2 regions of the Arthrobacter sp. NamB2 genome follow, and region 2 is predicted to be linked to the other one. Evidence: riboswitches for the same ligand, from Rfam matches in the RefSeq annotation. Region 2 holds a riboswitch; the other holds the start of a gene.

Region 1 (6,561 bases), on a different contig from region 2:
CGGGCGGCCAGGAAGCAATCCTGCGGGCCCGCCACCGCGCCGCCGGCGAACTGCTGGTAGCCGATGGCCTCCGCCAGCATCTTGCCGCGGAACGCTCGGTCGGCCACCACAACTGCCCCACCGAGCACATCCGAGTGCCCACCAATGTATTTGGTGGTCGAGTGGACCACCACGTCCGCGCCGAGCTCCAGGGGTCGCTGCAGGTAGGGCGAGGCGAAGGTGTTGTCCACCACCAGCAGCGCCCCCGAGTCATGGGCGATCTTGGCCCAGCCGGCCAGGTCCGCGATGCTCAGTAGTGGGTTCGATGGAGTCTCGACCCACAGCAGTGCCGTCGAGCCAGGGTGGACGGCCGCGGCCACCGCGCGCAGGTCAGTGATGTCCACTGCCGTATTGGTGACACCCCATGGTCCCAGCAACCCGTTGATGAGTCGGTTGGTGCCACCGTAGCCGTCGCCGCCGAGCACGATGTGGTCGCCGGGCCTGAGCAGGGCGCGTAGCAGCGCGTCCTCGGCAGCCAACCCCGAGGCGAACGCGAAGGCCGCGTCACCGCGCTCCACCGCGGCCAGTTGTGCTTCGAACCCATTGCGCGTGGGGTTCGAACCGCGACTGTACTCGTGACCCGCCCGCAGCACGTTGATGCCGTCCTGGACGAAGGTCGAGGTCTGGTAGATCGGCGGGATCACGGCCCCGGTGAGAGGGTCCGGCTCCTGCCCGGCGTGGACCGCCGTGGTGTTGAATCCAGAGTACTGCGGCATATCAGGCTCCCGTTCCTGCAGGGGCGACGGCTCCGACGGCACGGGCGTCCGCTCGAGCGGACGCGATCAACGGAGCGAGGGCCAGATCCAGGTCTGCAACGAGGTCCCCCGCGGTCTCCAGCCCTATCGAGAGCCTGATCGTGGTGTCCGCGATTCCGCTCGCGAACCGATGCTCCGGACTCAGCCGGCAGTGGGTCATCGCCGCGGGATGGGCCACCAGGGATCGCGTGTCTCCCACGTTGGCCACCAGCTTGAACAACCGCAACCTGTCGATGAACCCTTCTACCTGGCCAGGATCGGCGGCCAGGTCGAAGGAGAACACGCTTCCGGCACCCCGGGGGAAGTCCCTGGCCGCCAGCTCGGCCTGCGGGTGATCCTGGACCGACGGGTGGTGTACCGCTGCGACAGCGGGGTGCCCGGTCAGGAATCGCACCACCTCCCGGGTGTTCTGCCCATGACGGGCAACGCGGATGTCCAGGGTCTCGAGCCCCTGCAGGATATGCGCGGCGCTCGTAGGCGAGAGGGAGGGGCCGAGATCATGAAGGTACTTGCTGCGTGCCAGTGCAAGATAGGCGCCGTGACCGTGGCGTTCCCAGAGGACATCCCCGCCGTACCGACGCTTGGGACGGGTGATCTGCGGCCACTTGTCCGGATATCTGGAGAAGTCGAAGCGCCCGCCGTCGACCACGGCGCCGGCGAGTGTTGTCCCGTGCCCGCCGAGGAACTTGGTCGCGGAGTAGACGACGATGTCGGCTCCGAGGTCCAGCGGCCGGTACAGCGCCGGAGTCGCCAGGGTGTTGTCCACCACCAGTGGGACCCCGGCGTCGTGCGCGACCGTGGCGATCGCCGGAAGGTCCTGCAGCGTGGCCAGAGGATTGCCGATCGATTCGGTCAGGAAGGCCCTTGTCGTAGGACGCACCGCTGCCCGCCAGACCTCGGGGTGCAGCGGATCGGCGAAGCTGACCTCGATCCCGAAATCAGCGAAGGTGTCCGTGAGCAGATCAACTGTTCCCCCGTAGAGCTTCGAGGAGGCGACGATGTGCTGACCTCCTCGTGCCAGCGACAACAGGGCGACGGCGACTGCAGCTTGCCCTGTTGCCGTTGCCAGCGCCGCCACACCGCCGTCGAGCGCTGCGATCCGCTGCTCGAACGCCGCCACGGTCGGGTTGCCGGTGCGGGTGTAGGTGAAGCCTGGTTCCCTGAGCGCGAACATGCTGCGTGCTGACGCGTAGTCCGGGAACTCGTAGGCGGCCGTCTGGTAGATGGGAACAGCCACCGACCGGTAGGGGGCCTGCGGTTCGTAGCCTGCATGGATCTGGGAGGTGGCTGTGAAGCCAGGATCACCGGTGCTCATCGAGGGGCTCCTTCGTCAGCGGTCGTCACGTACGTGGATTCGGATTGCCGGGCAGGACCGCGGGCGGCCCTGCCCCGTGACACTGGAGCGGAGCAGGACCGCCGCGTGCGGTCAGGAGTGCGCCAGTGCGTGTCCAGTCGTCGTGAGATCGGCGCTCTCCCGCACCGTTCTGGCCGCAGCGACGAGGTTGCGCAGCGACAGGACGGTCTCGTCATACCCCCGGGTCTTGAGTCCACAATCCGGATTGACCCACAGCTGCTGCGCGGGAAGGGCCTCGAGCGCTGTCGCGATGAGGGCGGAGAGCTCCTCCTCGGAGGGCACGCGCGGCGAATGGATGTCGTAGACCCCCGGGCCGATCCCGCGGGAGTAACCGAAGCCGGCCAGGTCGGCGACGACCTCGAGGCGCGATCGTGCGGCCTCGATGCTGGTGACATCCGCGTCGAGCCCATCGATCGCCGAGATCACCTCACCGAATTCCGAATAGCACAGGTGCGTGTGGATCTGTGTCCGATCACCGGCACCGGCAGTAGCCAGCCGGAACGCCTGTACCGACCAGTCCAGGTACGGCTGGTGATCCGCCGAACGCAGCGGCAGCAGCTCGCGCAGGGCGGGCTCGTCCACCTGCACGATCGCGATGCCTGCAGCCTCGAGGTCGGCGATCTCATCCCGGAGCGCCAGCGCCACCTGATGGGCTGTATCTCCCAACGGTTGGTCATCACGGACGAAGGACCAGGCCAGGATGGTCACCGGGCCGGTGAGCATGCCCTTGAGCGGCCGCTCGGTGAGCGACTGCGCAAAACTGATCCATGGAACCGTGAATGCCTGCGGCCTGGACACATCACCCCACAGGATGGACGGACGGGTGCAGCGCGAGCCATAGGACTGCACCCAGCCGTGATCCGTGGCCGCGAAGCCGTCGAAGTTCTCCGCGAAATACTGGACCATGTCGTTGCGCTCCGGCTCACCGTGTACGAGCACGTCCAGCCCGAGGCCCTCCTGCAACCGCACCACGCGGGCAATCTCCTGCCGGAGGAACTGCTCATACTCCGCCGGTGAGATGCTGCCATTGCGGACCGCGGCCCGGGCGCTGCGTACCTCTCCGGTCTGGGGGAACGACCCGATGGTGGTGGTCGGCAGCACCGGCAGTCCCAACCGTTGCTGCTGTACCTCGGCCCTGCGTTCGGCAGGGCCGCGGGTGAAGGCCTCGGCGGTCAGGTCGCGTATGCGCTTGCGTACCCGGTCCACGACCACGCCGTCGAAGCGTGCCCGCTGCTGCAGCGCAGCCTCCGTCTCCTCGAGGTGCGTGGCCACAGTCGACCGGCCATCAGCCAGTCCCCCAGCCAGCACGACCACCTCACGTACTTTCTGGTCGGCGAAGGCCAACCACGCCGGCAGGTGCTCCGGCAGTGCCGTCTCGGCCCGCACATCATGCGGCACATGCAGCAACGACGTCGACGTCGCCGTCGTGACCGTGGCGCCTGTTCCGGCCTGCAACTGCTCCAGCACGCTCAGCGATGCCTGCAGGTCGTTCCGCCATACATTCCTGCCGTCGACGATGCCGGCGACCAGGCGCGTCGCGCCCAAACCCTGCAGCACCTCGTCGGAGGGCCTGGAACCCCTGACCAGATCTGCATGAACGGCCTCGACGCCGGCTGCTGACAGCACAGCGAGCGCCTGACCGGGCGCCGTCGGGTTGCCCGCGGTGCCATAACCGGTCGTGACCAGCAGGGCCGGGCGCTCGGCATGACCGGCCAGCCGCCGGTACACACGCTCGACCAACCCACCCGGTGCTGCCAACTCACCGCCGCGGTCGCTGACCAGACCCGGTTCATCCAGCTGCACCCACTCGGCTCCTGCCTCGGCGAGTGACGCCAGGATGCCCTCGTACGCAGAGACGACGTCGTCGATGCGGGACAGCGGGTCGAATCCTGTGGGCGCACCCTCTTCCGCTTTGGCGAGCAGCAGGTAGGTCACCGGGCCCACCAGCACCGGGCGCAGCACCGCTCCTCGCTCACGCTGCCGCCGGACGATTGCCGTCAGGCGGTGGGCCACGGCAGTGAACGTCGTCGCGACGCCGATTTCCGGAACCAGGTAGTGGTAGTTGGAATCGAACCACTTGGTCAGTTCCAGTGGCGCCCGCTCGCCGTCGCCCCGAGCAAGCGTGAAATAGGCAGCGGTGCCGATGGAACCGTCCTGGTCGGCCAGATCAGCGAAGCGGGTCGGTAGGGCCCCGAGCGCAGCGGTGACATCCAGCACCTGGTCGTAGAGGGCGAAGTCCGCGGGGATCGAGGAATCCTCGCCGCCCAGACCAAGCTCGATAAGGCGGGAGACCGTGCGGTCCTGGAGTTCCTCGGCTGCGCGCTGAAGTCCGGACTCGTCGATGATTCCCGCCCAATAGGATTCCACCGCCTTCTTGAGCTCCCGACCCGGTCCGATTCGTGGGTAGCCGAGGATTGTGGCGGTGGGGAAAGCTTTAGGGGTGCTCATTGGGATCTCCTTTGGAAGTGATGTGATGTTCTGCTGAGAGGGACGGCTCATGCGGGGACAGCGAGTGAGCGTGCAGCCGGCAGGTCCAGTTGATCGATGACCTCGACCGATGCGCGGTGGTCATTGAACGTGTACAGATGCAGGCCGGGAGCTCCTGCGTCGAAGGCCGCCCGGGCCAGCACTGCTGCCGCCCGCACACCGATCCGCCGTCGCTCGCCGTCATCGGATGCGGTCTCCAGTCGGTGCAGCAAGGCAGCGTCCGGACGAACGCCCGTCATCATGGCCAGCCGTTCGAGCCGACGGACGTTCGCCATCGGCATCACGCCCGGGATGATCGGTATGGTGACGCCTGCGGCTCGGGCTGCCACTACCAGAGCGGCGTAGTGCGCGGGATCGAAGTACACCTGAGTGATCGCGAAATCGGCGCCGGCACGCTGTTTTGAGACCAGTACCTCGACGTCGTGCAGGAACGACGGCGACTCGGGATGCCGATTGGGGTACGCCGCGACACCTACTGCCAGCTTGCCGCCCGCCAGTGTCGCCCCGTGACGGGCCTCGACGTCCCGGATCAGCTCCACCAGCTGGTGCGCGAACGACACCTCACCGGAGGGAACCTCAGGATCTCGCGGAAGGTCCCCGCGCAGTGCCAGCAGGCCCCTGACTCCCAGCCCGAGAAACTCCCGCACCAAGCGGTCGAGACTCTCTCGCGTCTCACCGACGCAGGTCAGATGAGCAAGCGGACGAAGCCTGGTGTTGCGAACGAGGTGCTTGATCAGCCCGACGGAGGCCCGACGACGACCAGGTGTGCCGCTGAAAGTCACCGACACATAATCCGGAGTGGTCGCTGAGAGCTCGTCGATCGTGTGAAACAGGCTGTCGCCGGCTTCCGGAGTCGCCGGCGGGTACAGCTCGTAGGACAAGGATGGCGGTATTGCTGCCCGGTCGTGCGGTGTCATTCCACTCCTCGAAACGGCCGAGGGAGTAGATCAACGATCGGATCGAGGTGCAGCGGTACCCGTCTGCGAGCACGCTGGGACCTCAGGTACGTTCACTGATGTGTCTCCATCGGTTCTGGCAGGAGCACCGCTTCCACTGCTCTCCCTGGCGGGAGGGCAATCGAATGGTTGCTGCGGCGTCAACAAGCCAGATCTCTCGGCCGCTCTTGATGGTTTGTAGGACCACTGTAAGCAGCACCGCCGCCACCGGCACAAACCTGCAATGAGATGGCGTCGGATGACGTTTTCTGACTCGTGCCTTGTCACACTGCGCCTCCACGGCGTCATAAATTCAGCGCCTAGAACACTGGATTGGCGGTGCCCGGCTCGTGCCGTCACGCGAGATGTCAGAAGCAGATTGGAGCTCGTAGGAGGGGCAGGCAGGCCACGCCGAGGAGAAGGTTCCAGCGCTCAATCGGTCCTCATCACGTGTGGAAGTGCCACACGTAGGGAAGTGTCACGCGTCGACCTCGCGGTCCTCGCCGCGGGCAGTCACTGCAGCCAGCAGCGCGACGTCGCCACCACGTCGGTGGTGCAGTCAGGTGTCCGTGCATCCTGAGGCGCAGCCCTTAGCGCTGTCGCGGGCACAGTTCGTCCGTGCTGTCGCGGCCACAGTTCGTCCGTGCTGTCGTCCGTGCAGTTGTCCGTGCTGTCGCGGCCACAGTTCGTCCGTGCTGTCGTCCGTGCAGTTGTCCGCTTCGATCGAGGGATTACCGGTCCGGTGGGCCGCCGGCGCGACCGTCAGTGCAGAGTCACTGAGGTCGGGGCATCCGTTTCCCAGGGATTGATCACTGGGACGGCCAACCTGCGGTAGGTCTCCACGTTTCCCGACACGACGGAGAGATGCTGCTGAACGGCGGTTGCAGCAATGAGGGATTCAACTGCCGGCACACCGTCACCGCCCGCTATCGGACCCCATGCGATGGCCACATCAACGTCGATGGGCAGGATATTCGAGCCGTAGAGTTCC
Region 2 (21,949 bases):
CGGCGAGCGGCTGCAGCGACCGCTCGCGCCACCTGGTCCTCCCCCACGTACTGCATGCCGAGCCAGCGTGAGAGCTCGCGCGTATAGGTGGAGCGGAGTGATACGTCCCGGATCTGCGCGACGATGGGGGCCGCGTGGCGCAGCGCCTTCACCTGCCCTTCGCCGGAGGACAGGTCGAAGTTCTCGAAGGACGCCTTGATGGCGAACTCGAACAGGGGACGACGCTCCGCGATGAGCGCTCGCACCGCATCATCCCCCCTGGTCTGGCGCAGCTCGCAGGGATCCGCGCCGGAGGCCTCGACGGCGACGTACGTCTGCGAGGTGAACCTCTGGTCCTCCTCGAACGCGCGGAGGGCGGCCTTCTGCCCCGCCGCATCGCCGTCGAACGTGAAGATCACCTCGCCGCCCGTGCCGTCGTCGGACAGCAGCCTCCGCGCGATCTTGATGTGGTCGGCGCCGAAGGCCGTTCCGCATGTGGCGACGGCGGTTCCGACGCCGGCGAGGTGGCAGGCCATGACGTCGGTGTAGCCCTCGACCACGACCAGCTGCCTGTTCCTGGCGATGTCCTTCTTGGCGAGGTCGATGCCGTACAGCACCTGGGACTTCTTGTAGAGGGAGGTCTCCGGTGTGTTGAGGTACTTGGGACCCTGGTCGTCCTCGTAGAGTTTCCGCGCGCCGAAGCCGACGGTATCGCCGGTGATGTCGCGGATGGGCCAGATGAGCCGACCCCGGAAGCGGTCGTAGAACCGGCCGGGGTTGCTCGACGAGGCACTGAACATACCGGTCAGCTTCAACTCGTCCAGCGTGAAGCCCCGCCCGGTCAGGTGGTTGAGCAGCGTGTCCCAACCCTGCGGGGCGTAACCGACACCGAAGTGCTCGGCTGCGTCGCGGTCGAAGCCCCGCTCCTGCAGGAACTGCCGGGCCGTGCCGGCGCCCTGGGTCAGGAGCTGGTCCCGGAAGAACTCGGCTGCGATCTTGTGCGCGTCCAGGAGGCGCTGACGCTTGCCCACGTCCTCGCGCCGCGGCCCCGTCCCGCCGTCCTCGTAGTGCAGTTCGAACCCGATACGAGCGGCGAGCTTCTCGACCGTCTCGCTGAAGGAGGTGTGGTCCACCTTCTGGACGAAGGAGATGACGTCGCCGCCCTCACCGCAGCCGAAGCAGTGGTAGGAGCCCATCTGCGGCCGGACGTGGAACGAGGGCGACCGCTCGTCGTGGAACGGGCACAGCCCCTTCCACGAGCCGATGCCGGCAGACTTCAACGTGACGTAGGCGTCGACGACTTCCTTGATGTCCGTGCGCTGGCGTACCTCATCGATGTCTTCACGCTTGATGAGTCCGGCCATGGCATTCAGTTTATGCCTGCCCCACCGACACCCTGACCGTGGCTGGAGCAGATGTGCCCAACGCCTCCCTGAACGGGGACGGTTCCGGGTACGGGCCGTAGGAACCTCCCGGTGCCGGTTCCTACCAGAGTGCCGGAACCGGTCCTACGATCCGCTCGTGAAGGCTGAGTGCGGATGCGTCCGTCAGCGACGCCACCTGGTCGATGACCACGCGCAGGCGGGCGTCGTCGTCAGGAGCCTCCCGCCAGTCGGCCGCGAACATCGGCTCGAGGTAGCGGTCGCCGTCCGCATGGATCTGCGCCACCAGGGACGCCAGGACCTCGCGCTGGCGTTCGTAGAGCGGCTGGCGGTGGTCCGTGGTCATCACATAGGTGGTCGCCAGTCCCTTCATCACGGCGATCTCCAGGATGGTCTCCTCGGGCACCACCATCTCCGCGTTGTACCGCGTCAGGGAGTCCGGCCCGTAGATGGCGCGCGTGGACTGCATCGCGCTCAGGCAAAAGCGACCGATCAGCTGGCTGGTCATGTTCTTGAGGGCTGCCATGGACCGCCGCGTACCGTCGGCTTCCCGCACCCAGACGGGCGTGCGCTCCAGGCGCGACAGGGCGGCATCGACGGCGGCGGGGTCGCTGCCCGGCAGGTACCACTGCTGCGTATAGCCGACCACCCGCGCGCGTGCGTCCGCGCTGTCCATCCACCTGAGCTGGAGGTGCCCGGCCACGATCGCGTCCTCGACGTCGTGCACGGAGTAGGAGATGTCATCGGCGAGATCCATGACCTGCGCCTCGAGGCACGAGCGGCCTTCCGGCGCGCCGTCCCTGAGCCAGTCGAAGACCGGGAGGTCGTCGTCGTACGCACCGAACTTCGTGGTGCGCTGACCGCTGATCACGGGCGCCGCGGCTGCTGTCCAGGGGTACTTGCACGCGGCATCCAGGCTCGCCCGCGTGAGGTTGAGGCCAGCAGGCCCGCCGTCGGCCTGCAGGACCTTGGGCTCGAGCCGCGTGAGCAGGCGCAGGGTCTGCGCATTGCCCTCGAACCCGCCGATGCCGTGCGCGATGTCGTTGAGCGCCGACTCGCCGTTGTGGCCGAAGGGAGGATGACCGAGGTCGTGCGCGAGGCAGGCGGTGTCCACGATGTCGGGGTCGCAGCCGAGAGTCCTGCCGAGCTCGCGGCCGACCTGCGCCACCTCGAGCGAGTGCGTGAGGCGCGTCCGGACGAAGTCGTCGGTGTCCGGCGCGACGACCTGTGTCTTCGCACCGAGCCGTCGGAGCGCGGAGGAGTGCAGCACGCGGGCACGGTCCCGCTCGAAGTCGGTGCGGTGCGAGCTCTTCGGCGGCTCCTCCACCCATCGTGCGGTGTCCGCGGCGCTGTAGCCGGTGGTGGCGGACAGTTCGGGGAGACTCATGATGCCTTTCTAGCGCAACTGTGAAGGAAGGGCCTGCCCGCTCCGGAGCATGTGGAGCACGGGAGCCCGGACCACCGCGCCGGCGGGAGGGCGCCGGGCACGCGGGTCAGCCGCCGGATACGTCCACCTCGGCGGCGGCGATGTCCGCCTGCTGCGCGGCGTTGAGGACGCGGCCCTCGAGCCAGCGCTCCGGCAGTGCCGTCTTCTTCGGCGAACCGGCACGGCCGCGGGGTCCCTCCGCATCCTGGCCCGGGTAGGGCGAGTCCTTGTCGAGTTCGTCCAGGAGTCCGCGCAGCACCTCGAGCGTGGGCACGGTGGCAAGCCTGGCCCTCAGGTCGCCGCCCACGACGCAACCCTTGAAGTACCACGCCATGTGCTTCCTGATGTCCCTGAGCCCCATCATCTCGCTGCCGAACGTCTCGACGAGGAGTTCCGCATGCCGGTAGACGGTGTCGGCAACCTGCCCGAGCCCTGGACGGTACCGCGACGCGCTGCCCTCGAAAGCGTTCATCAGGTCGCCGAAGAGCCATGGACGGCCCTGGCAGCCCCGCCCGATGACGACGCCGTCGACGCCGGTCTGCCGCACCATGCGCACGGCGTCCTCCGCGCTCCAGATGTCACCGTTGCCGAGCACCGGGATGTCCGGCAGGGCCTCGCGCAGTTCGGCGATCGCGCTCCAGTCGGCCTTGCCCGAGTAGAACTGGGACGCCGTGCGTCCGTGGAGGGCGACGGCGGCGACGCCGCTGTCACGGGCGATACGGCCGGCCTCGCGGAACGTGAGGTGGTCCTCGTCGATGCCCTTGCGCATCTTGATGGTCAGCGGGATATTCCCTCTCGATGCCTCGCGCACGGCGGTCTGCACGATACCGGTGAAGAGGTCGAGCTTCCAGGGCAGGGCCGCTCCCCCGCCCTTGCGCGTGACCTTGGGGACCGGGCAGCCGAAGTTCAGGTCGATGTGGTCGGCGCGGTCCTCCTCGACGAGCAGCCGGACGGCAGCGCCCACGGTCTTCGGGTCGACGCCGTACAACTGGACGGAGCGCACCTTCTCGTCGTCGTCGTGCGAGATGATGCGCATCGACTCCGCGCTGCGCTCGACGAGCGCGCGGGACGTGACCATCTCGGAGACGTAGAGCCCGCCGCCGTACTCACGGCACAGCCGGCGGAAGGCCTTGTTGGTGATGCCCGCCATCGGCGCGAGGATCACCGGCGTGTCCACGGTGATATTGCCGAGCGTGAGCGGCGGAAGGTCGAGTTTGAGCGCGCCGTCGGACGCATCCGGCAGGGCGCCTCCGGTGTCCTCGCCGGCGGCGCCTTGGATATCGTCGTGGAGGGCGTCGCGGCCACGGTCGCCGGTCGCCGAAGCTGGATGGGTCGATACTGCAGTCACCCGTCCATTGTCGCAAGGGCCCGCAAATCCGGCGGCGGTGTTCGCTGTCCGCCTCTTCTCCTTGCCGGCCTTCCGCCAAGCATTCGCCATGGGTCCGTCACGCGTCCGGTTCCGCGGCACGCCGGGCACGGCGCTCGCCGAGTGCCACGAGCCGCTCTCCCGGCGCGAGGGCATGTGCCTCCGCCGTCGCCAGTGCAGCGGGGCTCACTCCGCCGCTGGTGCCGTCGTGCCGCCCACCCATGGCTCTCGGGCCGACCGCCTTGACCACGAGCACCGCGAGGAGGGTGGTCAGCGGGATGGCGAGCACCAGGCCGATCGAGCCGACGAGCGTCCGCACCACCTCCTCCGCCAGTTCGCCGCTCGTGAGCGTGTCGATCAGCGCGCGGTCGTAGAGGGAGACGAGGATCAGCACCGGCAACGCCGCCCCGGCATAGGCGAAAGCGATCGTGTACACCGTCGAGGCGATATGGTCGCGCCCGATCCTCATGGCGGACGCGAAGAGTCGCCGCGCGGAGGTGTTCGGTGCGAGCTCGTACAGTTCCCACACGGAGGAGGACTGGGTGATGGTCACGTCATTGAGCACCCCGAGGCCCGAGATGATGAGGCCGCAGAGGATGATCGAGGAGATGCTCAGCTCGTCGGACGCGTTCACGAGCGTGTACGCGTTCTCGTCGCCGACCCCGGTCAAGTGGGCTGCATCCGTGGCCCAGGCGGCGAGTGCCGCTGTCACCCCGAGTCCGAACACCGTGCCGAGCAACGCCGTCGACGTCCTCGCGGAGAAGCCGTGGGCGAAGTAGAGGACGCCGTACATGATGACCACCGAGCCCACGAGCCCGAGCAGCAGGGGCGGCTTGCCCTCCACCAGCCCGGGCAGGATGAACTGCGCCAGGATGACCAGCGCACCGACCAGGCCGATCATGGCTCGCAGCCCCCGCCAGCGGGCGACGGCGATGACCACGACGGCGTACGCGACCGCGAGCGCCATGATCGGGACGGAACGGACGAAGTCCACGAAGACGTAGGGGGCGGCGCCGCCCTGCATGACGTTCGCGAGATTGAGGTAGCGGATCTCGTCCCCCGCCTGCACCGCGTTGGTCTTCGCCAGCTCGGGCGTGACCTCCACGGGGATGATGTCGCCGCCGAGCGTGGGCTGCGTATACGCGATGGTGCACGTCATCGCGGTGCCGCCGGCGTCCACCGTCGTCTGTGAGGACGGGCAGTCGCCCTCGCCCACCTCGCGGACCGTGCCCCGGTCGAAGCTGACCCCTTCCGCCGTGGCGTAGGGATTGGCGACGGACAGCGAACTGCGGTCACCGCTCGGCCAGAGCAGCACCATCGCGATCAGGGTCACTACCCCGAGGGGAACGAGAATGGCCGAGAGCAGCAGGGTGGCCCGTTTGCGCGTAGCGATCGCGGAAGCGGACGGTTGCGACTCGGCGGCGTGGAGGTGGCTGTGGCCCACGGGCATCCCTCGGGTGGTCAAATGGTGGGTGGACAGGACGTAGGGCCCGGCGGCGACGGACCTCGACGAGGCGCACCGGGCACCCTCCGGATTGTACGCAGGATGACGCGCGGAGCCCGGGCGGCGGCACCCTGCAGCGGCGACAGGCGCGTCGTCGGCGGCGATCAGGACCTCCGGGCGGAACGGACGGCACATGGTACGGCAGGAGAACTTCCCGACCAGCCGCGGTGAACCCTCGGTCGTGGTCGGCGGTGCTGGCGCGGGCGTGCGCGGCGTGGCACTCGTCCTCCACGGTGGCCGGGCGAACAGCCTCGATGCGGTACGACCGCAGCACCTCAGTCCGCTGCGCATGCGTCCCTTCGCTGCACTACTGGCAGCAGGAGGAGGCACGCAGGGCCTGTCCTCATGATGCATGGGGACATCGACCGGTGGACCAGCCCGAGGGCGTCACTGTCCTTCACTCACCGGGCCGTGGGCGTTGCACGGGACGTCCACTACGTGCGCATGCTCCGTGCGGGCCACTTCATGGCCCGCGGGATTCCCGTCTGGCACGGCCTCAGCACCTCGTTCCTCCTCCGGCACTTCGCCGAGGACACCGGCGCAGCCGTCGCGGCGAGGGCTCTCGCGCCCTCCGACCCGTTGTTTCGGGCACCGGATCCGCTCGGCATCACCGCGTGATCCCGAGTGTCCCTGCCGACGGCAGGTCGACCAACCCCCTTCGCTCGATGGCGAGCAGCCGCCCCCGGCGCTGACGACTCGGCTGTAACCGGCCGACCATGAGGCGCAGGTGCAGTCTGCCGGGGTACAAAGGGTAGAGGAGTGGCACCAGTGGGTTCTCCCAGTGTCCGCGGTAGCCTCGAAGCAGGCCTTGTACGGGCCGGAGAAGGACAACGAGTATGGGATGGAAACCGCGTCAGAGCGACCACATGTACCGGTTCGTCGTCTATGCGGGCAAAACGGTGTTCGCCGCCCTGCGCCTGCCGGTCGTCGTCTCCGGGGCGGAGAACCTGCCTGCCCCTGACCCGCTGAACGGGCGCTCCCGGCGGGCGGTGCCCGGGCGCGGCGCCGTCGTCGCCATCACGCACTTCGGCTACCTCGACTTCGCCTTCGCCGAACTGGTCCTGTGGAACCACGCCCGCATCCAGGCGCGCTACCTCATCTCCAAGCGCGCGGCGGACCACTGGTTCGTCAGCCCCTTCGTGTTCGGCCTCGGGCACGTCGTCACCGACCGGAAGGCGGGGGCGGCAGCCTACGACGACGCCCTCGCGAAGCTTCGCGCCGGGGAATACGTCGCGATCCTGCCCGAGGCCGGCGTGTCCCGCAGCTACACCGTCCGCTCCCTCAAGACAGGACCCGTCCGGCTCGCGGCCGAAGCGGGTGTGCCCATCATCCCGATCTCCGTCTGGGGCTCCCATCGGCTGCTGACGAGAGGCCACGGGTTCTCCCTCAAACGCGCCTGGAGGTCGCCCGTCCGCGTCCACGTCGGTCCGGCCATCCACCACGAACCCGGCGTCGATGTCGCCGAGGAGACCGAGAAGCTGCGCCAGGAACTGCAGGACGGCATCGACGCCTGCATCGCCGATTTTCCCGTCACTCCCGAGCCCGGGGCTTGGTGGATGCCGGCGCGCCTCGGTGGCGGAGCGATGACGGACGCCGAGCGCGAGGCCGCGGACATCGCCGACAAGAAGGCGGGACGGCACGACCGCGGCTGAGCAGCCGCCTGCGCGGAAGGGCCGCCCGTACTGGGGAACGTGGCGGCCCTCGCGTCGGAGGCGGCTCCGTGCAGCAGGCACCAGGGTGGGGGCCACCGGTCCAGCCGGTTCCGGCTCAACCGGTCGCGGCTCAACCGGTCGCGGCTCGACCGGTCGCGGATCAGCCTGTCGCGACTCAGCCGTTCGCGACGACGAGCGTCTCGGGCGCGGCGAGCCTCGCGGACCCCGTGGCGAGCAGGGGTTCGACGACGGCCGCGAGTGCCTCCATCGAGTCATCCAGCTCCAGCTGGATGGGGTACTGGTGCACGAGCATCGCGATCATGCTGGCGACCGCGGCCTGCTGTTCCGAGGGTGGCAGCGCGGTGTCGTAGCCCAGCAGCACGTCAGCCGGGTCATCGGTGCGGGCCTGTGTGTAACTGATGGCGAAGGCCGCGATCGTGCCGCCGTCGTCCTTCGGCTTGTCCCGCAGCACGATCGCGCCTCCGGCGCCGCTCGCGTCGCCGAGGAAGAGCTGCTGCGCGCGTCCGAGGGTGATGTCTGCGCGGTCCCAGGCATGGACGGTCTCGTAGAAGGACGCGAGGGCTCGCGTCAGTTCCACCGATCCCGTGGCCGCTTCCTCCAGTTGGGGCCCTCCGGCATCGTCGAAGGCGGGAGCGGCGAGGGCTCCGGGTGCGACGACGACGAGCCGCGAGCGCTGCAGCGTGCTGAAGCCGGTGGCCTCGGCGAACGCGGCCCCGGTGGTTCCGGGCGTCACCTTCGACCGCAGGGCTGTCACTCCCGACGGCGACGCCGCGGCTTCGTGCTGCAGCATCGTGAGCAGCGTCGAACCGATGCCCGCCCGCCGGTGGTCCTCGGCCACCTCGATGTAGCACCACAACCGGTCCGGATGCAGCGCGGCTCCGTAGACGCAGCCGGCCGCCACCGGGACGCCCTGGTCCACGACCGTGATGCAGCGGTTCCAGGGGTTGTCGGACGGCGTGCGGAAGGAGCCGCGGAACTGCTCGGCGACCGCCGATTCGGGGCCGCCCCAGAGCTGGATGAGCTCGAGGTCGTCTCCCTCCTGCCAGGCGCGGTATTCGAGGGCCATCAGGCTCCGATCAGGCGCGCGGCGAGGTATCCCTGCACCTGGTCGAGGGACACGCGCTCCTGCGCCATGGTGTCGCGCTCACGGATCGTCACGGCCTGGTCCTCGAGGGTGTCGAAGTCCACCGTGATGCAGAACGGCGTGCCGATCTCGTCCTGGCGGCGGTACCGGCGGCCGATCGCGCCTGCGTCGTCGAAGTCGATGTTCCAGCCCTTGCGAAGCTGGGCTGCGAGGTCCTTGGCCTTCGGGGAGAGGTCCTCGTTGCGGCTCAGCGGCAGGACGGCGGCCTTGACCGGGGCCAGCCGCGGGTCGAGCTTCAGCACCGTGCGCTTGTCCACGCCGCCCTTCGCGTTGGGCGCCTCGCCCTCGGTGTAGGAGTCGACGAGGAACGCCATGAAGGAGCGCGTCAGGCCGGCCGCGGGCTCGATCACGTACGGCGTGTAGCGCTCGTTCGTGGCCTGGTTGAAGTACCCGAGGTCCGTGCCGGAGTGCTTGGAGTGGGTGGAGAGGTCGAAGTCCGTGCGGTTGGCGATGCCCTCGAGCTCACCCCACTCGGATCCCTGGAACCCGAAGCGGTACTCGATGTCCGTCGTGCCCTTGGAATAGTGGCTCAGCTTCTCCTGCGGGTGCTCGAAGAGGCGCAGGTTGTCCGGGTCGATGCCGAGGTCGGTGTACCAGGAGAACCGCTCGCCGATCCAGTACTTGTGCCATTCCTCGTCGGTGCCCGGCTCGACGAAGAACTCCATCTCCATCTGCTCGAACTCGCGCGTGCGGAAGATGAAGTTGCCCGGCGTGATCTCGTTGCGGAAGCTCTTGCCGATCTGGCCGATACCGAACGGGGGCTTCTTGCGGGCAGTCGTCAGGACGTTGTTGAAGTTCACGAAGATGCCCTGCGCCGTCTCCGGGCGCAGGTAGTGCATACCTTCCTCGGAAGCGACGGGACCGAGGAAGGTCTTCAGCAGTCCGGAGAACTCCTGCGGCTCCGTCCACTGACCCTTGGTCCCGCAGTTGGCGCAGGTGATGTCCTGCAGTCCGTTCTCGGGCGCGCGTCCCTTCTTCTCCTCGTACTCCTCCTCGAGGTGGTCCGCGCGGTACCGCTTGTGGCAGGAGAGGCATTCCACGAGCGGGTCGCTGAACACCTCGACGTGCCCGGAAGCCTCCCAGACCTGACGCGGCAGGATGACAGCGGAATCGAGCCCGACGACGTCGTCGCGGCCGCGCACCATCGTCTGCCACCACTGGCGCTTGATGTTCTCCTTCAGCTCCGCGCCGAGGGGTCCGTAGTCCCAGGCCGAGCGGGATCCGCCGTAGATCTCACCGGACTGGAAGACGAAGCCCCGCCGCTTGGCGAGCGAGATGATGGGATCGAGTGCGGACTTGGCTGCTGCCATGGTGTTTCTTCTCCAGTTCTGTGCAGGCCGCTGGGTGCGGTCCGCCGGTGGGGGGCGCGTTCTGCAGTCTGTTCCGCCGGGCTTGCAGGCGGGAAGCTACGCCGCAAGCCTACCGGGTCCGCTTCCTGCGGCTTCAGCCGATACCGGGCTGTGGAGGAGGAACTCGCCGTCGGCGCTCGACGTCAGGTCCTGGGGCGTCCAGGCCACGGCAGCGTCGTGAGGATGATGGCGGCCAACGTCAGCAGCGTCCCGGCGACCGTCGCGAACACCACGATCGTCCCGGGAGCAGGAACCACCAGATCGAGCAGGAGTGATCCGACGAGCTGTCCCCCGATCATGCACAGGCCGGTGAGCAGGACCCCGAGGCTCCTGACGAGCAACGCACCGAGGGCGATGAAGACACACCCCATGGGTCCGCCGAGGTAGTACCACCACTCGGAGGGCGGGTGGTTGCCGGGCCCGGCGATCGCAAGCTTGACGAGCCAGGCCGCCACCAGGACGACCGTGCCCGCGATGAAGTTCATCAGTGTGGCCGCGAGGGGCGTCCCGTAGTGGAGCGACGCCGTCCCGTTCATCGCCTGCTGGAAGCTCATCAGCACCCCGGCTGCGACCGGGAGGAGGACGGGGATCAGCCAGCTCGACATCTCCCCTGCTGCTCCGAATCGGGGGGACACGGCCCAGACGACGGACAGTACCGTCAGGACGACACCGATCACGCGCATCGGGGTCGCTGCGCGCTTGCCCCCGGGCCCGATGCCCGCGCGGTCGACCAGGAGGCCGCTGAGCGACTGGCCCATGACGGCTGCCACGGTGAAGAGGGCGACGCCGAGGACGCCGATCGTCAGTGACTGCGAGAAGACGAAGAACGCGCCGATCGCTCCGGCCGCCACGTAGTAGGGCGGGAAGCGGCGCTCGCGCACGGAAGGGATGATCTGCCGCGCTCCGGCGCGGGCACCCGGCAGGACGAGCGTGATCGCGACCATCAGGATCAGGCCTGTGCCGAAGCTGATCAGCGCGGCGGCGATGCTGTCGTCGAGCACGGTGCCGAGCGCGCCGTTGATCCTGCCCTGCACAGGCATCGCGAGCCCTGCGGCGAGGGCGAGGGGAAAACCGACAACCGGAGGGACCACTGGCGCATCAGACACCCGTACAGCCTAGTGCGGCAGCATCCGGCATGATGGACTGCATGACCGACGACGCATCCATCGCAGAGCTGCCCATCCGGGACGACATGATCCGCCTCGGGCAGTTGCTGAAGCTCGCCTCCCTCGCCGAGGACGGCGTCGAAGCCAAGAACCTGATCGACAACGGACTGGTGCAGGTGAACGGGGAGATCGAGGAACGCCGCGGACGGCAGTTGCACCCCGGGGACACCATCAGCGTCAACGGCGAGACCGTGCGCATCACGCAGGGCTAGTACCCGGAGGGCACCGACCCTCGGGCAGCACCCGCGCGAATAGGACCGCACGCGTCGAGCGCTTCAGGCGTCGAGCGCTCAGCGCCGGCCGAGAACCGTCATGCTGAGGAACTCCCGGACATGCGCAAGTTCCTGCAGATTGATGCTGTGGAACATGTTCGGGTAGAGGATCTTCGTGAGCTTCGTGTGCTTGGTGAGCCAGGCGTGCGTGAACTCGATCATCTCCGGGGTGATCACCTGGTCTGCCTGGTCGCGGCCCCAGAAGAACTGGGCGGGCGCTTCCGCAGCTTCCTCGTCACGGAAGAAGGCGTTGCCTTCGGACGGCACCGCGAACCCGGACAGGCCGACGACGCAGGCGAAGTCGGTCGGCCGGTGGCGCAAAAGCGAAGTCGCAACCGCCATACCCTGCGAGAAACCCAGGAGGTTGACGCTGGTGTGGGCGCTGCGGAGGGTATCGAGCCACCGCACGACGGCGGTGGCGCTCTCCACGACGCGCTCCACCGAGTAATCGGTCTCACGGGAGAGCGGGAACCACGAGAAGCCCGGCCCGGCGGGCTGAGGGGCGCGCACCGATGCCACGGTGAAGTCCGCCGGAAGGTGGTCGGTGAGCCCCATGAGGTCCTCCTCGTCGGCCATGTACCCGTGGAACAGGACCAGCAGGGGCGTACCCTCGCGTTCGGACTCGGGCTTCGACCACAGGACGACGGGGTCCCAGGAACGGGTGGAGGACGCAGCTGTGCCGCGGGCGGATTCGGTCATGTCACCATTTTGGCATGGTGCAGTCCGCTCCCTGCCCCGGAGATCGCGCCACGGTGCCTCGTCCCGAGGATGAATCCGGAGCCGCTGGCCCCATGCGCACGAGGCCTGAAAGAATGCCCGGGTGAGCCCAACGGATGCCCCATCGCCTCTGCCCGACGCTGCCGATCCCCTCGTCAACGGGCCGATGATCGACCCGAGCCTCGTGTCCGAGCCCCACCCCTGGCATCGGTACACCGCCCTCGGGGACTCCTTCACGGAAGGTATCGGGGACCCCGACCCGGAAAGCATCGGTGGAAATCGTGGCTGGGCAGACCGCGTTGCGGAGGAACTGGCCCGCGGGCAGGCGGACTTCGCCTACGCGAACCTGGCGGTCCGCGGCCGCCTGCTGCAGCAGATCATCGACCAGCAGGTCGAGCCGGCCCTCGCCCTCCAACCGGACCTCGTCACGATCAGCGCGGGCGGGAACGACCTGCTACGGCCCGGCGGGGATCCCGACCTCCTCGCGGACAAGCTCGACGCCGTCGTCGACTCCTTCGCCGCCTCCGGAGCGACTGTCGTCCTGTTCACCGGTCCGGACGTCCGGGAGACGGTCCTCGGCAGCATCCGGTCGAAGACCGCGATCTTCAACGAGAACCTCCGCACGGTTGCCGCCCGCCACGAGGCGGTGATCGCCGACATGTGGGCGCTGCGGCAGCTCATGGACCCGCAGATGTGGTCCTCGGACCGGCTGCACTTCTCACCACTCGGCCACCACACGATCGCGGCGATGGTGCTGGACACCCTCGCCGTGCGCCACACCCTCGAGCCGCTGCATCCGAAGGAGCGCCCCGTACGCTCCTGGCGCGCCGCTCGCGCGGAGGACCTGGTGTGGGCTCGCGAATATTTCGTACCGTGGGTCCTGCGCCGCCTGCGCCACCAGTCTTCGGGCGACGGCGTCGTCGCGAAGCGCCTCGAGGCGGGGCCGATCTTCGGGCCCGGCATGCCGCCGGGGGCATCGGACTGACGAGTCCCGATCGCCAGCGAGTCCCGATTGCAAGCCCGAGTCCCGATCGCGAGCATGTCCTGCTTACAAGCCGCGGGGTCGGCGAGGGACCGAGGTCGTGGCGTGACGAGTCGGGCCCGCGTGCTGCCCAGGACTGCCATGAGCCACAGGAAATGCCCGGAATGAGAGAAATGACCGGTGGGCGCCATGCCCACGGGTCACTCGTGTCACGACTCAGTGATCGAACCCGCGGCGCTCAGCTCTCCAGGTCGACGTCGCCGTTCGCTACCGCGTCCGCGCAGGCGCTGAGGTCCGGTCCGGGCTTGAAGTCGACGAACTGCGGCTGCAGCTTCTGGAACAGGAACTCGTAGATCTCGTCGCGGGACTTGCCCTGCATGGTCTCGACGGCCTCGCGGACCGCTCCCTGCAGCGCGCGATCGGAATCGAGCAGGATCTTGTCGCGTGCTTCCTGGTTCCAGCCAATGGTGCTCAGTTCCATGAACAGCTCCTCTTCATCTCACGTCGGTGAGTCCGGGGGCGTTGTACCTCGAACGTGCCTGCCGACCATCAGTAAGCAGGCTTAGCTCCCAGCCTAGGTGCCCGCCGCTGGAAACCCAACCGGTATCTGCTACACCGCGTAGAGGGTGGCGCGCAGCTGCGCGTCGAGCTGATGGATCTGCGTGAGGAACGCGTCATGGCCCACCGGCGAGGAGATCGTGTGAACCGGGACAGTCCCGGGCAGTCCATCAGCCAGCCGCTGCGACTGCTCCGGGAAGTACAGCCGGTCCGAGTCGACTGCGGCGATGAAGAACTCCGACGTCGCGGCCCCCAGCGCAGCGTCGAGGCTCCCCCGGTCGCGTGCGGCGTCGTGGCTCATGAGCGCCTCCGTCAGGACGACGTAGCTGTTGGCGTCGAAACGCTCCACGAGCTTGTCCGCCTGGTGGTCGAGGTAGCTCTCCACCTGATAGCGCCCCCGATCGGCGGGCAGGACGGCCCCGAGGGGCTGCTCGGCGTCCTGCTCCGCCCGACCGAAGCGCGCTTCCAGTTCATGTTCCGATCGGTAGGTGATGTGCGCGATCCGCCGGGCGAGTCCAAGGCCCGCATCCGGATGCAGGCCGTCGTAGTAGTCGCCGCCGCGATAGGCGGGGTCGAGTCGGATGGCCTGCAGCTGCGCCTGGGCGAACGCTATCTGTTCGGCCGAGCTGGCGGCAGTGCAGGCGATGACCGCGCACCGTTCCACGCGCTGCGGATACATCAGGGCCCATTCGAGCGCGCGCGCCCCTCCCATCGATCCCCCGAGCACCGAGTGCCATTGGCCGATACCGAGCTGGTCGGCGAGCAGGCTCTCGGCGCGGACGGAATCACGGATGGTGACGAAGGGGAAGCGCGAGCCCCAGGGCGTACCGTCGGGAGCGAGGCTGGCCGGCCCCGTCGAGCCGTAGCAGCCTCCCAGCATGTTGACGGACACCACGAAGTAGTGATCGGTGTCCACCGGACACCCGGGTCCGACGAGCGCATCCCACCAGCCCTCCTCCTCCGACGAGCCCCGCGCGACGTGCGAGCTGCCGGTCAGGGCATGCTGCACGAGTACCGCATTGGAGCCGTCCCTGTTCAGCCTGCCCCAGGTCTCGAAGGCGAGCTGGACGTCTGGCAGCTCGCCTCCGGTCTCGAGCGCCAGCGGACCGATCGAGCCGATGCGCAGGAGCCCGTCCCCCTCGGGGGCCGCGGCGTTGAATCCGGAATGCAGTGGAGCAGGAGGGTAGGTGGTCACGAAGGGTCAGGCTTCTTTCGCAGCGCGGAAACCGGCGTCGAGGTCGGCGAGGATGTCGGCGATGTTCTCGAGGCCGACGGACAGCCGGACGAGCCCCGGCCGGACGCCCGCGGTGAGTTGCGCTTCTGCTCCGAGCTGGCTGTGCGTCGTGGACGCGGGATGGATCACGAGCGAGCGGACGTCGCCGACGTTCGCGACGTGCGAGTGGAGCTCGAGGCCGTCCACGAAGCGCTTGCCGGCCTCGACGCCTCCGACGATGTCGAAGCTGACGATGGCGCCGGTACCGATGCGGCCGTACTTCCTGCCGCGTTCGTACCAGGGGCTCGAGGGGAGACCCGCATAGGAGACACGCTCGACGTCGTCGTGCGCCTCGAGCCACTCGGCGACGGCCTGGGCGTTCTGCACGTGCCGTTCGACACGCAGGCTGAGGGTCTCGAGCCCTTGCGCGATGAGGAAGGCGTTGAACGGGGACACGGACGCCCCGAGGTCCCGGAGCAGCTGGACGCGCGCCTTGAGGATGTACGCGAGGTTGGCTCCGAGGGCGCTGCCGACGCCGAGATCACGCGCGTAGACGAGTCCGTGGTAGCTCTCGTCGGGGGTGTTGAAGCCGGGGAACCGCTCGGGGTGCTGCGCGAAGTCGAAGTTGCCCGAGTCGACGATCACGCCCGCGATGGCGCTGCCGTGCCCGCCGAGATACTTCGTGGCCGAGTGCACCACGATGTCGGCTCCCCACTCGATGGGCCGGATCAGGTACGGCGTGGACAGGGTGTTGTCCACGACCAGGGGCAGTCCGTGCTCATGCGCGACGGCACTGATGCCCTCGAGGTCGAGGACGTCCTGCCGCGGGTTCGAGACGACCTCGCCGAAGAAGAGCTTCGTGTTGGGCCGGATGGCGTCCCGCCACTGCTGCAGGTTGTCGGGATCCTCCACGAAGGTGGTCTCGATACCGAACTTCTTCAGGGTGTGCTTGAAGAGGTTGTAGGTGCCCCCGTAGAGGCTCGGGCTCGCCACGATGTGGTCTCCCGCCTCGGCGATGTTGAGCACCGCGAAGGTTTCGGCGGCCTGCCCGGAGGCGAGGAGCAGTGCCCCGGCTCCGCCCTCGAGGCTGGCGATCCTCGTCTCGACCGCTTCCTGGGTCGGGTTGCCGATGCGCGTGTAGATGGGCGCCAGTTCGGTCAGCGAGAAACGGTTCGCCGCACTCTCGGCGCTCGGGAAGACGAACGACGACGTCTGGTAGATGGGCAGCGCACGCGCTCCCGTGGCTGCATCCGGCACCTGGCCGGCGTGGATCTGGCGTGTCTCAAAGGACCAATCGTTGGACATGGTGCTCCCTAGTCGATAGGGGCTCCGCGTGGTCCGATGCTCCGGCCGGTGGACACCGCTCCAGGAGACCGGACCCCGGAGGAGCCCGCGCTTGCACGGCGCCATTGGCGACGCCGAGCCTGGTCCTCACCCGGGGCACCCCACCGCGGTTGGAGGGTTGCCGGCCAGCAAGCCGGGGCTTCGTGCTGGCACTCATGACCTGCACTCATGAAAACCCATCGGGGCCGATCCGGCAACCCGTATGACCTTGCGTGAAGTGGACCGCCAGGAACGGTAAGGCGAGCCTAAGTCGAGACGTTCATCACTTAGTGCCAAAATGTCGGCATGCGCCTGGACCACGTTTCATATGCCTGCGAACCTGATGGACTTGCCGCGACGGCCGACCGGATCTCGGCCAAGCTCGGCATGGAGGCCGTGAAGGGCGGCGTACACCCGCGCTTCGGCACCCGCAACATGATCTTCCCTCTGGCGAACGGCCAGTACCTGGAGGTCGTCGAGGTACTCAACCACCCGGCGTCGGACAAGGCCCCGTTCGGGCAGGCAGTCCGGGCCCGCTCCGAGGCCGGCGGCGGATGGATGGGTTGGTGTGTCGCCGTCGACGACCTCGGTCCGTTCGAGGAACGCCTCGGCCGCAGTGCCGTACCGGGTAACCGCAAGTTCCCCGACGGCCAGGAACTCACGTGGCAGCAGATCGGCATCAAGGGGTTGATCGCGGACCCGCAGGTGCCCTACCTCCTCCGCTGGGACGAGGGCACCGAGCCCCTCCACCCCTCGAAGGCGCGCCCGGCTTCCGTGAAGCTGGATTGCCTGACGATCGCCGGATCCTCGGAGCGCGTCACCGAATGGCTCGGCACCGACGTCGAGGAGACGCTCGACGGCGTGCAGGTGCAGTGGATCGCTCCGAACGGTACGCCGGGCATCATGTCCGTGACCTTCGAGACCGGAGAAGGCCGCATCGAGATCTGATGAGGCAGAGACAGAAGAGGGGGCCGGACGTCGTCCGGCCCCCTCTTGTCTTCTCCTGGTCAGGCGTGGGTATAGGTCAGGCAGTCAGCCGCTTCGGCACCCGGGCCCACCTTGACCGCAGGAGCGCTGCACAGCAGGTCGTGGTTGAAGCTGCACTCGGAGCGCTGGCAAGCGCCCACGTGCGCGAGCATCTTGGGCAGGCCCCCGCTGATGGAGGTGTCGATGAAGGTTGCGCAGGACGCGTGCTCCTCGCTTCCCGACACCGTGATGGCGACGGCAGTGCAGCCGTCGTGATTGAACGAGCAGTTGTGGACACTGCACTCAGAGACACTGGTGACGACGCTCATGGTTCCTCCTGGCCGGTCCGGTGCAGCCCCGGTCGAAGCCGCCGAAATCCCGAATGAATTCACGCTAGCACCGCAATTGTCGATTAATTTAGTCATGATCGGCGTGCGCAATGAGCGGAGGTAAGGCTTATCTGCCCGCATTCATCTGCCAATTCCGATGGCGGGTCCGAGCAGCGCGAATCCGACGAATCCCGTGGTGTCGATCAGGGCGTGGGCGATCACGAGCGGCATGACACGACGGGTCCGGGTGTAGAAGAAAGCGAAGAGGAGCCCCATCAGCACGTTCCCGATGAAGGGCCCGAAGCCCTGGTAGAGGTGGTAGCTGCCCCTCACCAGGGAGCTGGTGAGGATGATCGCGGGAGTTGACCAGCCGAGCTCCCGCAGACGGATGAAGAGGTAGCCCACCACGATGACCTCCTCGAGCACCGCATGCCGGACCGCGGAGAGGATCAGCACAGGAACCGTCCACCAGTAGGCGTCGAGCGCGGCGGGCACCAGTGCCGTCGTGATCCCTAGCGCGCGGCCGCCGGCGTACACACCGAGAGTGCCGACGCCGATGATCGCCGCCAGGCCGACCCCGAGACCGACGGTGCGCAGGGGTCTCTCGGACGTGAGACCGAGTCGGCGGAACGCCGAGGCACCCTGCCCGCTGAGCAGGAAGAGCACCAGCGCCACCGGGACCAGCGCGAAGAAGATCCCCAGCAGCTGGTAGGTGAGATCGAAGTACTGCCGGTCGTTGAGGACCGGATTGAGTGTGGTGGTCTGCCCGGCAAGCGGGCCGCGAGTCAGCTTCTCCGCCAGGTTGACGATGGCGTACACCCCGGACTGGCCGAGGGACAGACCGAAGACGATCAGCAGCTCCGCCGTGATGCGGCGTCTCGGTGCGGGAGCATCTGCACGGCCTGGATCTGCCATGGAGGACGCGGAGGATGCAGGCATGGCGCTATCCTCCCAGCGGCCGCCGGTGATTCCCAGTTGCCGCACGGGGCACCCCCCTACCTGACCCTGTTACCGGCCTTCCAGACCGCGTGGACGAGGGGCATCCCGGGACGGTAGGCCAGATGGGTCGCCGACGGCGCGTTGAGCACCTGCAGGTCCGCGCGGTGCCCGACGGCCAGCGACCCGACGGCGCGACGCCCGTCGACGTCGTCCCCCGTGTGCCGCCGCAGTGCCAGCGCTCCCCCGAACGTGGCGGCCCTGACCGCCTCGTGCACGGTCAGCCCCATCTGCAGGACAGCCGTGGCGACGCAGAATGCCATCGAACTCGTATAGGACGTGCCGGGATTGCAGTTGCTCGCGAGGGCGAGGTGCGCGCCGGCGTCGAGCAGCTGCCGGGCAGGCGGGAACGGCTGGCGTGTGGAGAGGTCGCAGGCGGGCAGGCAGGTCGCGACGGTTCCGGGTGCACCGTCCCCGGCGAATGCTTCCCACGTAGCCGCGAGCGCGCGGACGTCGCCGTCGGACAGGTGGTTGACGTGATCGACGCTGGCGGCGCCGAACTCGACCGCGAGGGCGACTCCCTCGCCCTGCCCCAGCTGGTTGCCGTGCACGCGCAGGCCGAGGCCGGCAGCCGAGCACGCGGCGAGGACGCGTCGGGACTGCTCTGCGTTGAACGCACCGGTTTCGCAGAAGACGTCGGCCCAGCGCACGTACGGGCGGACGGCGTCGAGCATGGGACCGCAGACCAGGTCGGTGTAGTCGTCGGGGTCCCATCCGCCCGGCACGAGGTGCGCTCCGAGGAACGTGACCTCGTCGACGGCGCCGGCCGCGAGGCGCGCGCTGCGCTCCTCGTGCAGGACGTCGAGCCCGTAGCCCGTCTTGGTCTCCAGGTAGGTGGTTCCGCCGGCGGCGGCCTCGGCGACGCGGGCCAGCAGGAGCCGCATGAGGTCGTAGTCGTTCGCAGCACGGGTCGCGTCGACGGTCACCGCGATCCCGCCCGCGGCATACGACTCCCCCGCCATGCGCGCCTCGAACTCGCCCGTGCGGTCGCCGGCGAACACGAGGTGCGTATGGCTGTCCACCCAGCCCGGCAGACCGGCGCGACCACCGGCGTCGTAGGCCTCGTCGGCCGCGGGAGCGTTCGCCGCGGAACCGATCCAGCTGATGCGTTCGCCCTCGAGGACCACCGCTGCGTTCCGCAGCACCGCATGCTCGCTGTCCTGTGTCATGAGTTCGCCGATGTTGGTGATGAGCAGGGACATCAGTGCCGCTCCCAGGGCTGCGTGTAGTTCTCGGAGGCGCGCGGCCCGTTCATCGCGTTCGTGGCCGTGTCCAGCCGGTCGATGGCCGCTACCAGCAGTCGGGCGGGGTCGCCCAGCGTGACGTGGACGCCGTCATGCGCCACCAGGATGCCACCGACGACGACGCCCGTGACGTCCTGTCCGGTGGCCGTGTAGGCGAGCTGCTCCCAGGAGGATCCTGCCGTGCGCGCGCTGTGCGGGTCGACGGCCATGAAGTCGGCGGGACAGCCGGGACTGAAGCCTGCGCCGCGGCGTCCCTGCGCTGCCGCTCCTCCGAGCGCCGCGATGCCGTGCAGCCCTTCCGGATCGAAGTGGCCCCGCCGCCCGGTGCGCAGGCGCTCACCGTGCTCGAGCGCCCGCATCTCGAGCCACGGGTCGACGACGGCGTGCTGGTCGGTGCCGAGGGCGAGCCTCGCTCCTGCCCGATGGAACTCGCCCGCCGGGCCGATGCCGTCCGCCAGGTCGGCCTCGGTGGTGGGACAGAGGACGACGACGGAACGGGCGTCCGCGAGGAGGGCGACGTCGCGTTCGCTGACATGCGTGGCGTGCACTGCGGACAGCCGCTCGCTCACGAGCCCGTGATGGTCGAGCAACCCGGCCGGGGTGCGGCCGGTGGAGCGGAGGCAGTCCTCGTTCTCCGCGGGCTGCTCGGAGAGGTGGACGTGCAGGGGCAGCTCCGTCGGCAGATGCTCCCCGATCACCGCGAGGTCCTCCTCCGGCACGGCACGCACGGAGTGGATGGCCGCACCGAGGGACACCTGGTGGTCGGGGTACAGGGAGGAGATCGTGGAGCGGAGCGAAGCGAGCCGTTCGAGCCACGCGGCCGCGGTGCCGTCCGAGAAGCGACGCTGCCCGTCCTGCAGGGGCGTGCCGAATCCCCCGGCCAGGTAGCAGGTATCGAGCAGCGTCAGGCGGATGCCGGCACGGACGGCTGCACGCGCGAGCGCCAGTTCCATGGCATGGGGCTCCCCGGCGCCGGCTCCGTCACCCATTCCGTAGGGCGTGCCGTCCGGCTGGTGGTGCACGTAGTGGAACTCCGCGACGCTCGTCCAGCCCACGGTGACCATCTCGGCGTAGACGGCGGTGGCCAGCTCCTCGTAGAGCTCCGGGGTCAGCGCCCCCGCCGCCCGATACATCGTGTCCCGCCAGGTCCAGAACGTGCCGCCGCGGTCGTGTGTGCGGCCCCGCAGGGCACGGTGGAACGCGTGGGAGTGGGCATTCGCAGCGGCAGGGAATGCGACGCCCCGGAGGACGACGTCGCCGTCCTGGGCCGGCACGCCCGGCAGGACGCCGACCACGGTTCCGTCGGCGTCGATCTCGACACGCACGGCGTCGCACACGCCCTCCGCCTCCAGCCACGCGTACTCGCACCAGACGGCCCGAGCCACCGCGCCGGTGCCGCCGCCTGTTCCGGAGATGCCGCGACGTGCGGACGCCACGCCCGCCTCCGTCGGTCCGGTCACAGCAGGTCTTCGAGGACGTCGGCGAGCGCAACCGCTCCCGCGTCGGCGTCGTCGCGCTCCACGAACTCCTCGGGCGAGTGGCTGATGCCGGTCGGGTTGCGGACGAAGAGCATAGCGGTCGGCGCGATGGCACCGAGGATGCCCGCGTCGTGCCCGGCGCCCGTGGGCAGCGTGGGAGTACCGGGAAAGGAGCGACCGAGTGCGTTGCCCAGGGTCCGCTGCAGCGCACCGTCGAAGTGGACCGTGCTGCTCCGCGACTCCTCCGTCAGGGTGGCGCGGCACCCCTCGAACGCGCAGATCTTCTGCGCCTGGCCGTGGATCTTCTCGATGAGCGACGCCGTCACGGCGTCCTCCTCATGGCGGACGTCGAGCCACAGATCCACGCGCGAGGCGATGACGTTCGTGCCACCGGGCACGGGCTGCAGCCGCCCGACGGTGGCACGCGCACCGTCCTGCTCGGCAGCGATCTTCCGCGCGGCGAGGACCACCTGGGCTGCGGCGATCATCGGGTCCGCGCGGTCCGCCATGAGCGTGGTTCCCGCGTGGTTGCCCTGGCCGGTGATGGACAAGCGCCAGCGCCCGTGCCCCAGCATCGTGGAGCCGATGGCGACGGCGGAGTCGAGGTCGATCAGCCCGCGTCCCTGCTCCACGTGCAGTTCGACGAAGTCGCCGATGTGCCGGATGGCTTCCTCGTCACGGCCGAGATGCTGCGGATCGATCCCGGCGGCCTGCGCCGCCTCGGCGAACGTCGTGCCGTCGACGTCCCTGAGTGAGCGGACGTGGTCCGGGTCGAGCGTCCCGGTGAGCAGGCGCGAACCGAGGCAGGACACCCCGAACCTCGACCCTTCCTCCTCGGGGAAGACGGCGACGGCGAGCGAGCGCTGCGGTTCGAGGCCACGC

The links. A riboswitch is a leader RNA that binds a small molecule or an ion and turns the genes downstream of it on or off. The one in region 2 is predicted to bind S-adenosylmethionine.
Region 1: linked by a shared signal. The riboswitch ahead of FDK12_RS14890 (methylenetetrahydrofolate reductase) and the one ahead of FDK12_RS10390 (bifunctional o-acetylhomoserine/o-acetylserine sulfhydrylase) in region 2 are both predicted to bind S-adenosylmethionine.

The regions. Positions count from the first base shown of each region.
Region 1 is NZ_SZWI01000012.1:864-7,424, reverse strand. It holds gene FDK12_RS14905 (cystathionine gamma-synthase) at 1-755, opposite strand, end outside; gene FDK12_RS14900 (O-acetylhomoserine aminocarboxypropyltransferase/cysteine synthase family protein) at 757-2,109, opposite strand; gene metE (5-methyltetrahydropteroyltriglutamate--homocysteine S-methyltransferase) at 2,221-4,596, opposite strand; gene FDK12_RS14890 (methylenetetrahydrofolate reductase) at 4,644-5,552, opposite strand; SAM riboswitch class I at 5,656-5,768, opposite strand; gene FDK12_RS14885 (PIN domain-containing protein) at 6,333-6,561, opposite strand, start outside.
Region 2 is NZ_SZWI01000005.1:105,658-127,606, reverse strand. It holds gene dnaG (DNA primase) at 1-1,343, opposite strand, end outside; gene FDK12_RS10460 (deoxyguanosinetriphosphate triphosphohydrolase) at 1,465-2,748, opposite strand; gene dusB (tRNA dihydrouridine synthase DusB) at 2,855-4,030, opposite strand; gene FDK12_RS10450 (YibE/F family protein) at 4,233-5,603, opposite strand; gene FDK12_RS10445 (hypothetical protein) at 5,791-6,006, shown strand; gene FDK12_RS10440 (hypothetical protein) at 6,069-6,275, shown strand; gene FDK12_RS10435 (lysophospholipid acyltransferase family protein) at 6,494-7,309, shown strand; gene FDK12_RS10430 (GNAT family N-acetyltransferase) at 7,485-8,396, opposite strand; gene FDK12_RS10425 (glycine--tRNA ligase) at 8,396-9,784, opposite strand; gene FDK12_RS10420 (DMT family transporter) at 9,967-10,929, opposite strand; gene FDK12_RS10415 (RNA-binding S4 domain-containing protein) at 10,971-11,201, shown strand; gene FDK12_RS10410 (alpha/beta hydrolase) at 11,280-11,960, opposite strand; gene FDK12_RS10405 (SGNH/GDSL hydrolase family protein) at 12,145-12,963, shown strand; gene FDK12_RS10400 (hypothetical protein) at 13,199-13,441, opposite strand; gene FDK12_RS10395 (homoserine O-acetyltransferase MetX) at 13,571-14,713, opposite strand; gene FDK12_RS10390 (bifunctional o-acetylhomoserine/o-acetylserine sulfhydrylase) at 14,720-16,036, opposite strand; SAM riboswitch class IV at 16,119-16,236, opposite strand; gene FDK12_RS10385 (VOC family protein) at 16,361-17,002, shown strand; gene FDK12_RS10380 (DUF1540 domain-containing protein) at 17,062-17,349, opposite strand; gene FDK12_RS10375 (CPBP family intramembrane glutamic endopeptidase) at 17,491-18,288, opposite strand; gene hutI (imidazolonepropionase) at 18,345-19,547, opposite strand; gene FDK12_RS10365 (formimidoylglutamate deiminase) at 19,547-21,025, opposite strand; gene FDK12_RS10360 (allantoate amidohydrolase) at 21,046-21,949, opposite strand, start outside.